3 regions of the Rhizobium sp. LARHSG275 genome follow, and region 2 is predicted to be linked to each of the others. Evidence: predicted binding sites of a transcription regulator. Region 2 holds the regulator's gene; each other region holds the start of a gene.
What was found. The regulator LexA, encoded in region 2, represses DNA repair genes until DNA is damaged. The targets are predictions, from matches to a motif close to TGTTCNNNNTGTGTTCNG.
Positions count from the first base shown of each region.

Region 1 (4,180 bases), on a different contig from region 2:
TCTACTGCCGCTGAAATCCACGCCGATCAATCCGGACTGGATCGTCAGCGGCAATCCGCAGGCCCGCACCGCCGAACATTCGCGCGGCCATGACGAGGCGTCACTAACGGCGATCTGGGATTGCACGGCGGGCGAATTCCGCTGGTATTTCGGCTGGGACGAGACGGTGATGATCCTCGAAGGCAAGGTCCATATCACCGCCGAGGACGGCACCGAACGAACGCTCTGCGCCGGCGACGTTGCCTTTTTTGCCGGCGGAACCTGGGCGAGCTGGCGGGTTGACAATTACGTCCGCAAGGTCGCCTTCCTGCGCAAGCCCTTCCCGAAGCCCTTGGCGATCGCCTACCGCCTCCGCAACATGCTGCGCAACGGCGGCAACCAGGGCATCGCTGCCTGAAAACCGCGACCGGAAGCCCTTGATTGCCCGTTGCGTTTGATATCTGGCCGACCTACATCTGTCCGGCATTCAGCGAGGGATGGAAATGGCCAAGATCACCAATGTAGCGGTCCAGATGGACCATGTCGCCGGCATCAATATCGCAGGTGATTCCACCTTCGCCATGAGCCTGGAAGCGCAGACGCGCGGCTACAGGCTCTTCCATTACACCCCCGAGCGCCTGAGCTTTCGCGACGGCAAGCTTTATGCCAGCGTCGAGCCGATGGTGCTGCGCGACGTCAAGGGCGATCACTTTGAACTTGGCGCGCCGGAGCGCGTCGATCTCTCGACTATGGATGTCGTGCTGCTGCGCCAGGACCCGCCCTTCGACATGGCCTATATCACCTCGACGCATCTGCTCGAGCGCATCCATCCAAAGACGCTCGTCGTCAACGATCCGGCCTGGGTGCGCAACTCGCCGGAAAAAATCTTCGTCACCGAATTCTCCGACCTGATGCCGAAGACGCTGATCACCAAGGATGCCGACGAGATCCGCCGCTTCCGCGACGAGATGGGCGATATCATCCTGAAGCCGCTCTACGGCAATGGCGGCGCCGGCGTCTTCCATTCGACCCGCGACGATCGCAACCTCTCTTCGCTGCTCGAAATGTTCGGCCAGCTTTTCCGCGAGCCCTTCATCGCCCAGCAATATTTGCCTGACGTGCGCAAGGGCGACAAACGCATCATCCTGGTCGACGGCGAATTCGCCGGCGCCATCAACCGCGTGCCGGCCGAACACGACAGCCGCTCCAACATGCATGTCGGCGGCCGCGCCGAGGCGACCGAGCTGACGCCGCGCGAACAGGAAATCTGCACCCGCATCGGCCCGGCGCTGAGGGAACGCGGTTTCCTGCTCGTCGGCATCGATGTGATCGGCGATTACATGACCGAAATCAACGTCACCTCGCCCACCGGCATCCGCGAGGTGAAGAAATTCGGCGGCGCCGATATCGCGAGCCTGCTTTGGGACGCGATCGAGCGCAAGCGCGGCTGAGCCTGCTGCCCATGACCGTTCTGGTCCCGCGGCCGAGCGCAACCAAGGTCACAACGAATGCCTGACTACGTTCTTTGATTGTTCTTGTTTTATTCCGGCGTCCATGCCAGATTGCAACCGCTGGCCTTAATGCCTGTCGCCCAAAAGTGCGAAACGGTTTTGGGGCCACGACATGCATCAAATAAAGACCTGAAGCGCATCGCATCGATGCGACGCGCTTCAAGGGTCGGCGGGCGGTATCGTAGAGTTTGCGGCAAGGGGATGGGCATATGGTCGCGCGTGTCAGTACGGTGGCATTTCAGGGCATCGAAGGTGTGCCGGTCGAGGTTCAGGTCATGGTCGCGCCCGGCAAGGTCGGCATGCAGATCGTCGGTCTGCCCGACAAGGCGGTTGCCGAAAGCCGCGAGCGCGTGCAGGCGGCCCTCCACGCCTCCGGCCTGGCGCTGCCGGCCAAGCGCGTGACCGTCAATCTGGCGCCGGCCGACCTGCCGAAGGAAGGTTCGCATTTCGACCTGCCGATCGCGCTTGCCCTGATGGCGGCGCTCGGCGCCATTCCCGCCGATGCGCTGTCGGATTTTGTCGTCGTCGGCGAACTCAATCTCGACGGAACGATCGCCGCCATCTCAGGCGCGCTGCCGGCGGCGATCGGCGCTAATGCGCTCGGCAAGGGGCTGATCTGCCCGGCCGAAAGCGGCGCCGAAGCCGCCTGGGCGGGCGCCGAGGTCGATATTCTCGCCCCGCGCAGCCTGATTGCCCTTGCCAATCACTTCCGCGGCACGCAGGTCCTCTCCAGGCCGGAGGCGTCGATCCGCGCCAATGCCGCAAACCTGCCGGATCTTGCCGAGATCAAGGGCCAGGAAAGCGCCAAGCGCGCGCTCGAAGTGGCGGCCGCCGGCGGCCATAATCTTTTGATGGTCGGTCCTCCGGGCTCCGGCAAATCGATGCTGGCGGCCAGGCTGCCGTCGATCCTGCCGCCGCTTTCCGCCGCCGAGCTGCTGGAGGTGTCGATGGTCCATTCGATCGCCGGCCAGCTCTCCGGCGGCAAGCTTTCCGATCGCCGGCCCTTCCGCACCCCGCATCATTCCGCCACCATGGCGGCCCTCGTCGGCGGCGGGATACGCGCCCGCCCGGGCGAAGCGTCGCTTGCCCATCACGGCGTGCTGTTTCTCGACGAGTTTCCCGAATTCACGCCGCAGGCGCTCGATGCGCTGCGACAGCCGCTCGAAGGCGGCGAATGCGTCATTGCGCGCGCCAACCACCGCGTCTCCTATCCGGCAAAATTCCAGCTGATCGCGGCAATGAACCCTTGCCGTTGCGGCATGGCCGGCGAGCCGGGCCATTCCTGCGCCCGCGGCCCGCGCTGCATGAGCGATTACCAGGCCCGCATCTCCGGCCCGCTGATGGACCGCATCGATATCCGCATCGACGTGCCGGCCGTCTCCGCCGCCGATCTCATCCGGCCGATGGCCGCCGAAACCAGCGCCGACGTCGCCCGCCGCGTCGCCCGCGCCCGCGAGATCCAGCAGGAGCGCTTCGAAAGCGCAGGCGCAAAAGGCATCGGCACCAATGCCCGCTGCTCAACCGCGATGATCGAGAAACTGGCCGAGCCCGATGCCAGCGGCCTGCAGCTGCTGCGCGACGCCGCCGAAAAGATGAAATTCTCCGCTCGCGGCTACCACCGTGTCCTGAAGGTCGCCCGCACGCTGGCCGATCTCGACGGCAAACCGACCGTCGGCCGCATCCATCTCGCCGAAGCGATTTCCTACCGGATTGCTGGGGAGAGATTGACGGCGGCGGCGTGAGGATAGAAGCGAATAGGAGTACGAATAGGGAATAGTTAGCTAATTGGCTTGCCTGAATGCCAAACCCATTCGCATCCTATTCGCTATTCGCTATTCGCTATTCGCTATTCGCTGTTCGCTATTCGCTATTCACTATTCACTATTCACTATTCGCTATTCAGCTCCCAAGCCCTTCAAACAGCGCCGTCGAGAGATACCGTTCCGCGAAGGAGGGGATGATCACGACGATGTTCTTGCCGGCATTCTCGGGACGGATGCCGACCTTGATGGCGGCGGCTAGCGCCGCACCCGAGGAGATGCCGACCGGCACGCCTTCGAGCCGGGCGACCAGGCGCGCCTGTTCGAAGGCCTCGTCATTCGTTACGGTGACGACCTCGTCGTAGATGCCGGTATCGAGGATCTTTGGCGCGAAGCCGGCGCCGATGCCCTGGATCTTGTGCGGGCCGGGATTGCCGCCGGAGAGGATCGGCGAATCGGCCGGCTCGACGGCGATGATCTTGATCTCGGGCTTGCGGCTCTTCAGCACCTGTCCGACGCCGGTGATCGTACCGCCGGTGCCGATGCCCGAGATGACGATATCGACCGTGCCTTCGGTATCATTCCAGATTTCCTCGGCCGTCGTCTTGCGGTGGATCTCCGGATTGGCCGGGTTTTCGAATTGCTGTGGAATGACGGCATCGGGAAGCGAGGACGCCAGTTCCTCGGCCTTGGCGATGGCACCCTTCATGCCCTTCGGTCCCTCGGTCAGCACCAGCTCGGCGCCGAGCAGCGCCAGCATCTTGCGGCGCTCGACCGACATCGTCTCCGGCATGGTGAGAATCAACCGATAACCCTTGGCGGCGGCGGCAAAGGCAAGCGCGATGCCGGTGTTGCCGGAGGTCGGCTCGATCAGCACCGTCTTGCCGGGGGTGATCTTGCCCTGGGCTTCGAGGCTTTCGATCATCGCGA
Region 1 covers NZ_JBIXJN010000033.1:40,667-44,846, forward strand. Annotated here, with positions in the region: gene ACIPSK_RS30790 (cupin domain-containing protein) at 1-397, shown strand, start outside; gene gshB (glutathione synthase) at 483-1,430, shown strand; gene ACIPSK_RS30800 (YifB family Mg chelatase-like AAA ATPase) at 1,700-3,232, shown strand; gene cysK (cysteine synthase A) at 3,390-4,180, opposite strand, start outside.
Region 1: a site for LexA is predicted at 1,510-1,527, ahead of ACIPSK_RS30800 (YifB family Mg chelatase-like AAA ATPase). Genes of this name have one in related genera too.

Region 2 (4,180 bases):
GACCGCCTATTTCCTGATCTCGGGCTTTGGGGTCTCTGCCGAACGCGCCTTCATCATGATGGCCATCATGTTGATTGCCGTCTTCTTCGACCGGCCGTCGATCAGCCTGCGCAATGTCGCGCTCTCCGCGCTCGTCATCATCGCCATTTCGCCGTCCGAGGTCTTGGGTCCGAGCTTCCAGATGTCCTTTGCAGCGACATTGGCGCTGGTCTCGGGCTATCAGCTATGGAAGGACCGGCGCGTCCGCGAAAACGCCTTCCTCAAGCTGCCGATCATCAGGCCGATCGTTACGGTTGCGGGTTTCTTCGGCGGCGTCTTCCTGACGTCGCTGATCGGCGGCTTTTCAACCGCGCTGTTTTCGATCGAGCATTTTCATCGCCTGACCGCCTATGGCCTGCCGGCAAACCTCGCGACGATGCCGATCATCTCCTTTATCGTCATGCCGGCCGGGCTGCTGGCGATGCTGCTCATGCCTTTCGGTCTGGATGTTTGGGCCTGGAAGGTCGTCGGATTCGGCCTCGATCTGGTGATCGCAGTCGCAAAGACGGTGTCCGGCTGGGGCGGCAATATCGACGTTGGCCGCTTGCCCGCCTGGTATTTCGCCGTCGCCGTGGCAGGCTTTCTTCTGCTGACGCTGCTCCGGACGCGACTGCGCCATTCCGGCACATCGATCATCGCAGTCTCGACGCTCCTCCTGTTGCTTCTACCGGTTCCCCGGCTGCCGGATCTGGTAATTTCGGAGGATGGCAATCTCGTCGCGGTCGTCGAGGCGGCAGCCATGGCGTCCAACCGTGAACGACCGCCGGATTTCATCTTCGACCAATGGCAGAGGGCGCTGGTCCTGCCGACGCATGATCCGCCGAAGATGCTGGATGGTCCTGCTATCCCGCCGGAGGGAGAAGACCGCCGCGTCAGGCTTTCCCGCGATCAGCAGACCGAAGCGAGGACCGCGATGCGTGCAGCCGCAGCGGCCGGTGAAGCAAACCGCTTTTCCTGCGTCAAAAAGGCCTGGTGCACATCAAGGCTTGGCAATGGCCAGGTCGTGGCCGTCATCGACAATGCCGCCTATCTCGGCCCCGCATGCGACGCCGCCGATATCGTCGTGACGTCGGTCCGCCTGCGCTTCAACAGCTGCCGCTCAGGTGCGACGCTCTTCACCGGTGAAACGCTGCGCAGGACCGGTTCCGTCGAGTTGCGCTTCACGAACGCCGGCCTGGAGGTGGCAACCGCATTCGATGCATTGTCGCGGCCATGGATGCGCCATCGCGCCTATGACTGGCGCAGCAATAGTTTTACCGAGCCCGGTTTAGCCAAGGTCAGTGATAGCGGCGAATAAGACCGACGAGCTTGCCCTGAACCTTGACACGGTCCGGCCCGAAAATCCGGGTCTCGTAAGCCGGGTTGGCGGCTTCGAGCGCAATCGAGGCGCCCTTGCGGCGGAAGCGTTTGAGTGTCGCTTCCTCGTCGTCGACGAGAGCAACGACGATGTCGCCAGGACTTGCGGTGCTGCCGTTGCGGATGATCACGGTGTCGCCGTCAAAGATGCCGGCGTCGATCATCGAATCGCCCTTCACCTCCAGCGCATAATGTTCACCGGAGCCGAGCATGTCGGCCGGAACGACGATGTCGTGGGTGTTGTTCTGGATCGCCGAGATTGGAACACCGGCGGCGATGCGCCCCATGACCGGCACGGAGACTGAGTTGCCGTTGTCGGCGACGGGTTTTGCGGCAGCGGGGGCGGCGACCGGCTGGGGCTTGCCGAGGCTGCCCTCGATGACGCTCGGCGAAAAGCCGCGCCGCGGCTGGATGCTGGGGCTGTAGGCCTCCGGAAGCTTGATGACCTCGATCGCGCGGGCCCGGTTCGGTAGGCGGCGAATGAAGCCACGTTCCTCGAGCGCTGTAATCAAGCGATGAATCCCGGACTTCGAAGCGAGGTCCAGGGCATCCTTCATTTCGTCGAAAGATGGCGGAACGCCGGATTCCTTCATGCGCTCATGAATGAAAAGGAGAAGCTCCTGTTGTTTGCGCGTGAGCATCGACGTTGTGACCTCGTGATTGAAACAAATCCAGAACAGACACTATATGTTCCATATGTGTTCCGCAAGTAGCTAAATTTCCGTAAAACTTGGCACCAACTCGTCGAGATTCTTATTTTCATTCGCCGGATTGGACACATGTCTTGCATTGAGGGTGGCGCTGTCGCACATCTCTTGCCGATTTGAGGAGGGATATGATGAACACGCATTCCACCAAACCGTACCCGCTGGATCATGTCGTGCTGCCGGTCGTCGACATCGATCTGGCGCGCGAAAGGCTCGGCAAGCTCGGCTTCACCGTTGCCGCCGATGCGCGCCACCCCTTCGGGACGGAGAATGCCTGCGTCTTCTTTGCCGACAAGACCTATCTGGAGCCGCTCGGGATCGCGAGCGTCGAGGAGAGCGAGGCATCGGCGCGACGAGGCAATGTCTTCACCGCTCGCAACCGGGCTTTCCGCTTCCGTTGCGGCGCGGAGGGGCTTTCGGCGGTGGCCTTCGGCAGCAAGGATGCCGGCATCGATCATCAGGATTTCGTCGGCAACGGGTCGAGCGCCGGGGAGATGCTGCAGTTCACCCGGCCGATGACGATGCCGGACGGCTCCGAGACGATTGCCGGCTTCAAGCTGGCTTTTGCCGGCGACCTGCGCGCGCCTGATCTCTTGCTCTTCACCGTCGAGCGTATCAATCCGCTGCCGGCCGACCGCGCCGCGCTGGAGACGCATGCCAATGGCGTGACCGGCATAACGGAGATCGCGCTTTGCGCGCCGGAACCGGCCGCATTCGCTGCCTTCGTCGGCCTTGCAGCGGCGCAATCGGCAGTCGAGAAAACCGGTTTCGGCGTCAATGTCGCGGCGTCGAATGCGAAAATCGGTCTGATGACGCCGGAAGGGCTGGAGGCCTATTTCGACATCGCCGGCTCATCCGCAGATCGCGGCCTGCGCGGCCGGGCAATCCTCTTTGCTGTTGCCGATCTTGCCGTGACAGAAGCGCATTTGGCTGCTAACGGGGTGACATACACGCGCAAGAACAATCGCATTCTGGTGAAGCCCGCGCCCGGGCAGGGCACGCTCTTCGCCTTCGAGGAAACACGATGAGCATTGATACGAATTCCGACGTCAGGGTCGGCGAAGGCCAAGGCCAGGTCACCTTTTCCAATACCGGCCGCCTGTCGCTGATTGCCGGTCCCTGCCAGATGGAGAGCCGCGACCACGCCTTCATGGTTGCCGGCACGCTGAAGGAGCTTTGCGGAAGGCTCGGCATCGGCCTCGTCTACAAGAGTTCCTTCGACAAGGCGAACCGGACCTCGCTCTCGGCCGAACGCGGTATCGGGATCGAAAAGGGCATGGAGGTCTTTGCCGACCTCAAGAAGGAATTCGGCTTTCCCGTCCTGACCGACGTTCATACCGCCGAACAATGCGCCGAGGTGGCAAAGATCGTGGACGTCCTGCAGATCCCGGCCTTCCTTTGCCGCCAGACCGACCTTCTTATTGCCGCGGCCAAGACCGGCCGCGTCGTCAACGTCAAGAAGGGCCAGTTCCTCGCTCCCTGGGATATGAAGAACGTCCTGAAGAAGCTCAATGCCAGCGGGAACCCGAACGTGCTGCTGTGCGAGCGCGGCGCCTCTTTCGGTTACAACACGCTGGTTTCCGACATGCGTTCGCTGCCGATCATGGCGGCGATGGGCGCCCCCGTTATCTTCGATGCGACCCATTCCGTGGCGCAGCCGGGCGGGCAGGGCGAATCCTCCGGCGGTCAGCGGGAATTCGTGGAAACGCTGGCGCGCGCAGCGGTGGCTACCGGTATCGCCGGCGTGTTCGTCGAAACCCACCAGGACCCCGACAATGCACCTTCCGACGGCCCCAACATGGTCTATCTCAAGGACATGCCGCGGCTGCTTGAAAAGCTACTCGCCTTCGATGCGGTCGCCAAGGCTTGACGTTCAACAGCCTGACATGATCGTGCTATAGGCGAGATCCGAACACGGTCCGAAGGGCTGGAAATTGCAGCATTGTAATTTGCACGCCTTCGACTAAGACAGGTTTCGAACCGATTTATCACCCACCGAGCAGGAAGAACCCATGACTGCAATCACCGATATCATCGCCCGCGAGATTCTCGATAGCCGTGGCAACCCCACCGTCGAA
Region 2 covers NZ_JBIXJN010000002.1:251,717-255,896, forward strand. Annotated here, with positions in the region: gene ACIPSK_RS03190 (ComEC/Rec2 family competence protein) at 1-1,336, shown strand, start outside; gene lexA (transcriptional repressor LexA) at 1,317-2,036, opposite strand; gene ACIPSK_RS03200 (VOC family protein) at 2,234-3,130, shown strand; gene kdsA (3-deoxy-8-phosphooctulonate synthase) at 3,127-3,972, shown strand; gene eno (phosphopyruvate hydratase) at 4,115-4,180, shown strand, end outside.

Region 3 (4,180 bases), on a different contig from region 2:
ACAGCGGCGACAAGGTGTTCAACATCCTGCCGGTGTTCCATTCCTTCGGGCTGACGGCCGGCACCGTGCTGCCGCTGATCTCGGGCGTGCCGGTTTATTTCTATCCGTCGCCGCTGCATTACCGCATCGTGCCGGAGCTGATCTATGTCTCCAACGCCACGATCATCTTCGGCACCGACACCTTCCTCAACGGCTATGCCAGGACGGCGCATCCCTACGATTTCCGCTCGATCCGCTATATCTTCTCCGGCGCCGAGCCGGTGAAGGCCGCGACCCGCCAGACCTATATGGAAAAATTCGGCCTGCGCATCCTCGAAGGCTACGGCGTCACCGAGACGGCGCCGGTGATTTCGATCAACACGCCGATGTACAACAAGTCTGGCACGGTCGGCAAAATCCTGCCGGGCATGGAATGGAAGCTCGAACCGGTGCCCGGCATCGATGAGGGCGGAAGGCTGCATGTGCGCGGCACCAATGTCATGGCCGGTTATCTCCGTGCCGAAAAACCCGGCGTGCTCGAGCCGCTCGCCGACGGCTGGCACGATACCGGCGACATCGTCACCATCGACGAGGACGGCTTCGTCAAGATCCGCGGCCGCGCCAAGCGCTTCGCCAAGATCGGCGGCGAAATGATCTCGCTCGCCGCCGTCGAGACGCTCGCCGCCGAGCTCTGGCCGGGCGCTCTCTCGGTCGTCTCCTCGATGCCCGACGCCAAGAAGGGCGAGCGCCTGGTGCTGCTTACCGACGCCCCGACCGCCACCCGCACCGAATTCCTCGCCTTCGCCAAATCCAGGGGCGCCATGGACATGATGGTGCCGGCCGAGGTCAATATCGGCAAGGTACCGGTGCTGGGTTCCGGCAAGGTCGATTTCGTCGCGGCGCGGAAGTTGGCGGAAAGTGCGGTGCAGCCGGGGGAGGCGGCGTAGGCGTCGTGTGGCAGGCCTCAGGCGCAAACCGGAATTGTTGCAGGCGCGTTGCAAGACCCCTCCCCAACCCCTCCCCACAAGGGGGAGGGGCCAAGCCGTGGTCCCGGCGGCGACCAAAGGAGAGGTCCTGCCGGCTGTTACCGTTAGTTTGGTACGATGCGGGGTCACGTGAAGCAGTGCGGCACGTTAGCCCCTCCCCCTTGTGGGGAGGGGTTGGGGAGGGGTCTTGAGACGGGCGCCGGCGCGGTGATCCCCCGCAGGATCGACAGGCAGACGCTGTCGAAATCGCTTTCGACAACTGGCTGCGCGTCTTTGCGCTGACCTGGAAGAACAGCCCGTCATCGTGAGGCTAGGACGATTTCGTCGCGCGGCTGGTCGTCTTGAAATTGCGCTCGGCGCGGATTTCGAGAGATTATCGGCCGCGCTCAGCGGCTCGATACACGCACTGCGCCGGCAGCTCGGAGACTGCGCTGGACGGCGGCGACCTGTCTGGATGCGATATCCACCGAGACCTCGATCTCGCCTTCGAGTGGCGCATCGCGACGGGCGCCATCGTCATGAGAGGCATCCCCGCCTGATGGCGCCGAGCCGGCGCTGTTCCGGTCGCTTGCCGACTGGATAAAGATGTCGGGCCTCGAAATCCCATGCTGCTGAACCAGATGTTCGACCGCCAGGTCGGCGGCTTCGCGTGTTTCGAACCTGGCTCGGATCGTGGTCGTGCTGTCGTCCGCCATTGGCTGCCTCCTGATATCGATGTCCACAGGATGAGAACGCCTTGGGCGGCTGGTAGTTTCGACGGCGGTCCCGGCCGCCGACTGGAATTGTTGATATCGCATTCCGAGCCTGCTATGTTCTGTTTTTGTTTCGGCGCGCAATGTCAGAGGCCGATCCCATCGCGATCGCTGAAACCGCCATGAACGAGACAAGCTCACCCCCCATCCGGAAAATCGTCCATGTCGACATGGATGCTTTTTATGCGTCGGTCGAGCAGCGCGATAATGCGGACTTGCGCGGCAAACCGATTGCCGTCGGCGGGTCGGCCGCCCGGGGTGTGGTGGCGGCGGCGAGCTATGAGGCCCGCAAATTCGGTGTTCACTCGGCAATGCCGTCTGTGACCGCCAAGCGCAAATGTCCTGACCTGATCTTCGTGCCGCCGCGCTTTGCCGTCTACAAGGCGGTGTCGCAGCAGATCCGTGAGATCTTTGCCGAATACACGCCGCTGATCGAGCCGCTGTCGCTCGACGAGGCCTATCTCGATGTGACGCAAAATCTGAAAGGCATGACGATCGCCACCGAGGTGGCTCTGGAGATCCGCGCCAAGATCAAGCAGGTCACCGGCCTCAACGCGTCGGCCGGGATTTCCTACAACAAGTTCCTTGCCAAGATGGCAAGTGACCTCAACAAGCCGAACGGCCAGGCTGTCATCACGCCGAAGAACGGGCCGACTTTCGTCGAGCAGCTTCCCGTCCGGAAATTCCATGGCGTCGGACCGGCGACCACCGAGAAGATGCATCAACTCGGGATCGAAACAGGCGCCGATCTCAAGGAGAAGACGCTGGAGTTCCTCGTCGAGCATTTCGGCAAGTCGGGGCCCTATTTTTATGGCATCGCCCGCGGCATCGACGAGCGCCAGGTCAAGCCCGACCGGGTGCGTAAATCCGTCGGCGCCGAAGATACCTTCTCAGAGGACCTCCACGCCTTGGAGCCTGCTCGCGAAGGGCTCCAGCCGCTGATCGAAAAGGTGTGGGCTTACTGCGAGGCCAACGGCATCGCCGCCAAGACAGTGACGCTCAAGGTGAAATATGCCGACTTCAGCCAGATCACGCGCAGCAAGACGGTTCTGGCACCCCTGCCGGCAATCGCCGACCTCGAGGATCTGGTCAACCTGCTGCTCGCGCCGATCTTTCCGCCGCGAAAGGGCATACGGCTGCTCGGCGTCACCCTCTCCTCGCTGGAAGGACGAGCACCGGCAGCGGAACCGCAGCTGCGGCTGACTTTTTAGACCGTGGCGCCGCATTACCGAGCGCCAATTCGAACGCCTCATCCGACTCTTCGCTGACATCCTGAGCTTTGCTCGCGCTCTCCTCGCGTCAATGCGCCTGGCGTCTTTGATATCGGTCGCCAACCTGACGCGCCGGTCTGGGCGGATGCGCGGCGGGTTTGGCCTTCCAGGGGGCCAGCACCGTCGGCATGCCGGCTTCCAGGCAGGCTGCGACAAAAGCCTCCCGCGCGACCATGCTTGGTATGATGCCGTTGAGGGCGCCGCGACACGTCTTCACCGCCCGATCATGGCGCTCTCCATGACGCAGCGGCCACTCGTTCTCGAGAAAATCCAGGGCGTCGTAGACGCTTGTGAAGGCGCGCTCCAATCCGCACTGCAACCGGAGTCTCACCGGCCGAACCCATGGGACATCGTTCAGCGGCATTTTTTCCTCCTTTCACGCCACCAATGATCCTGATCGAAATGATATTGTGGGCGACAGCGGACCGTTCAAGAGCCTAGGACCAGCCCAATTTTTGATCGGCGCGATGACGCAACCTTGCGTCTCCGGCTGCCGCAGGCGCCCGGTGCCCATCCTTGAACGACCGCGACGATCGTCCGTCGCCGCGTTGGATTTCATCCACCCGGATATCCCCGATTTCGAGCCGGGCCGGAACCTCCTCGGACCTCCGAAGTTTGCGGGACGAGGAAATTCCACATGCATCTGATACGCCAAATCCAAGGGCGCCATGGACATGATGGTGCCGGCCGAGGTCAGGATCGGCAAGGTGCCGGTGCTGGGTTCGGGCAAGGTGGATTTCGTCGCGGCGCGGAAGCTGGCGGAAGCTGGGGTGCAGGCGGGGAGGCGGCGTGAGGGCGTAGCTTATGAGATTGTTGAAAACTCAGCCCCTCACTGTAACCTTACCGGGGTCGAGCCACGTGTCTCGCCCCGTCCTGCAGACCCCCGTAAACGGGGCGAGGGGACGTGCCCTGCCAGAGGTTGGTGTGGAACGGAGAGGTCGCGGCGTTGTCCCTTCGCCCCGCGAGCGGGGAGAAGGTGGCGGCAGCCGGATGAGGGGCGGCTCTCGGCACCAAGCAACAATGGCCCCGTGCCGAGGAAACCGTCCGTTACTTCTGTTCGGGCGCCAAAAACTCTGCGCAATAGGACGGGCCGTCGACGCCGGGGATGTCGGCGACGGTGCGGATGTCGCGGATCGTGTAATCGGAGTTGGTGGTGATTTCGGCCTGGCAGCGCAGATAGGCGGTGCGGGCC
Region 3 covers NZ_JBIXJN010000013.1:32,238-36,417, forward strand. Annotated here, with positions in the region: gene ACIPSK_RS18595 (acyl-[ACP]--phospholipid O-acyltransferase) at 1-926, shown strand, start outside; gene ACIPSK_RS18600 (hypothetical protein) at 1,352-1,660, opposite strand; gene dinB (DNA polymerase IV) at 1,840-2,928, shown strand; gene ACIPSK_RS18610 (DUF982 domain-containing protein) at 3,017-3,352, opposite strand; gene ACIPSK_RS18615 (hypothetical protein) at 4,036-4,180, opposite strand, start outside.
Region 3: a site for LexA is predicted at 1,776-1,793, ahead of dinB (DNA polymerase IV). Genes of this name have one in related genera too.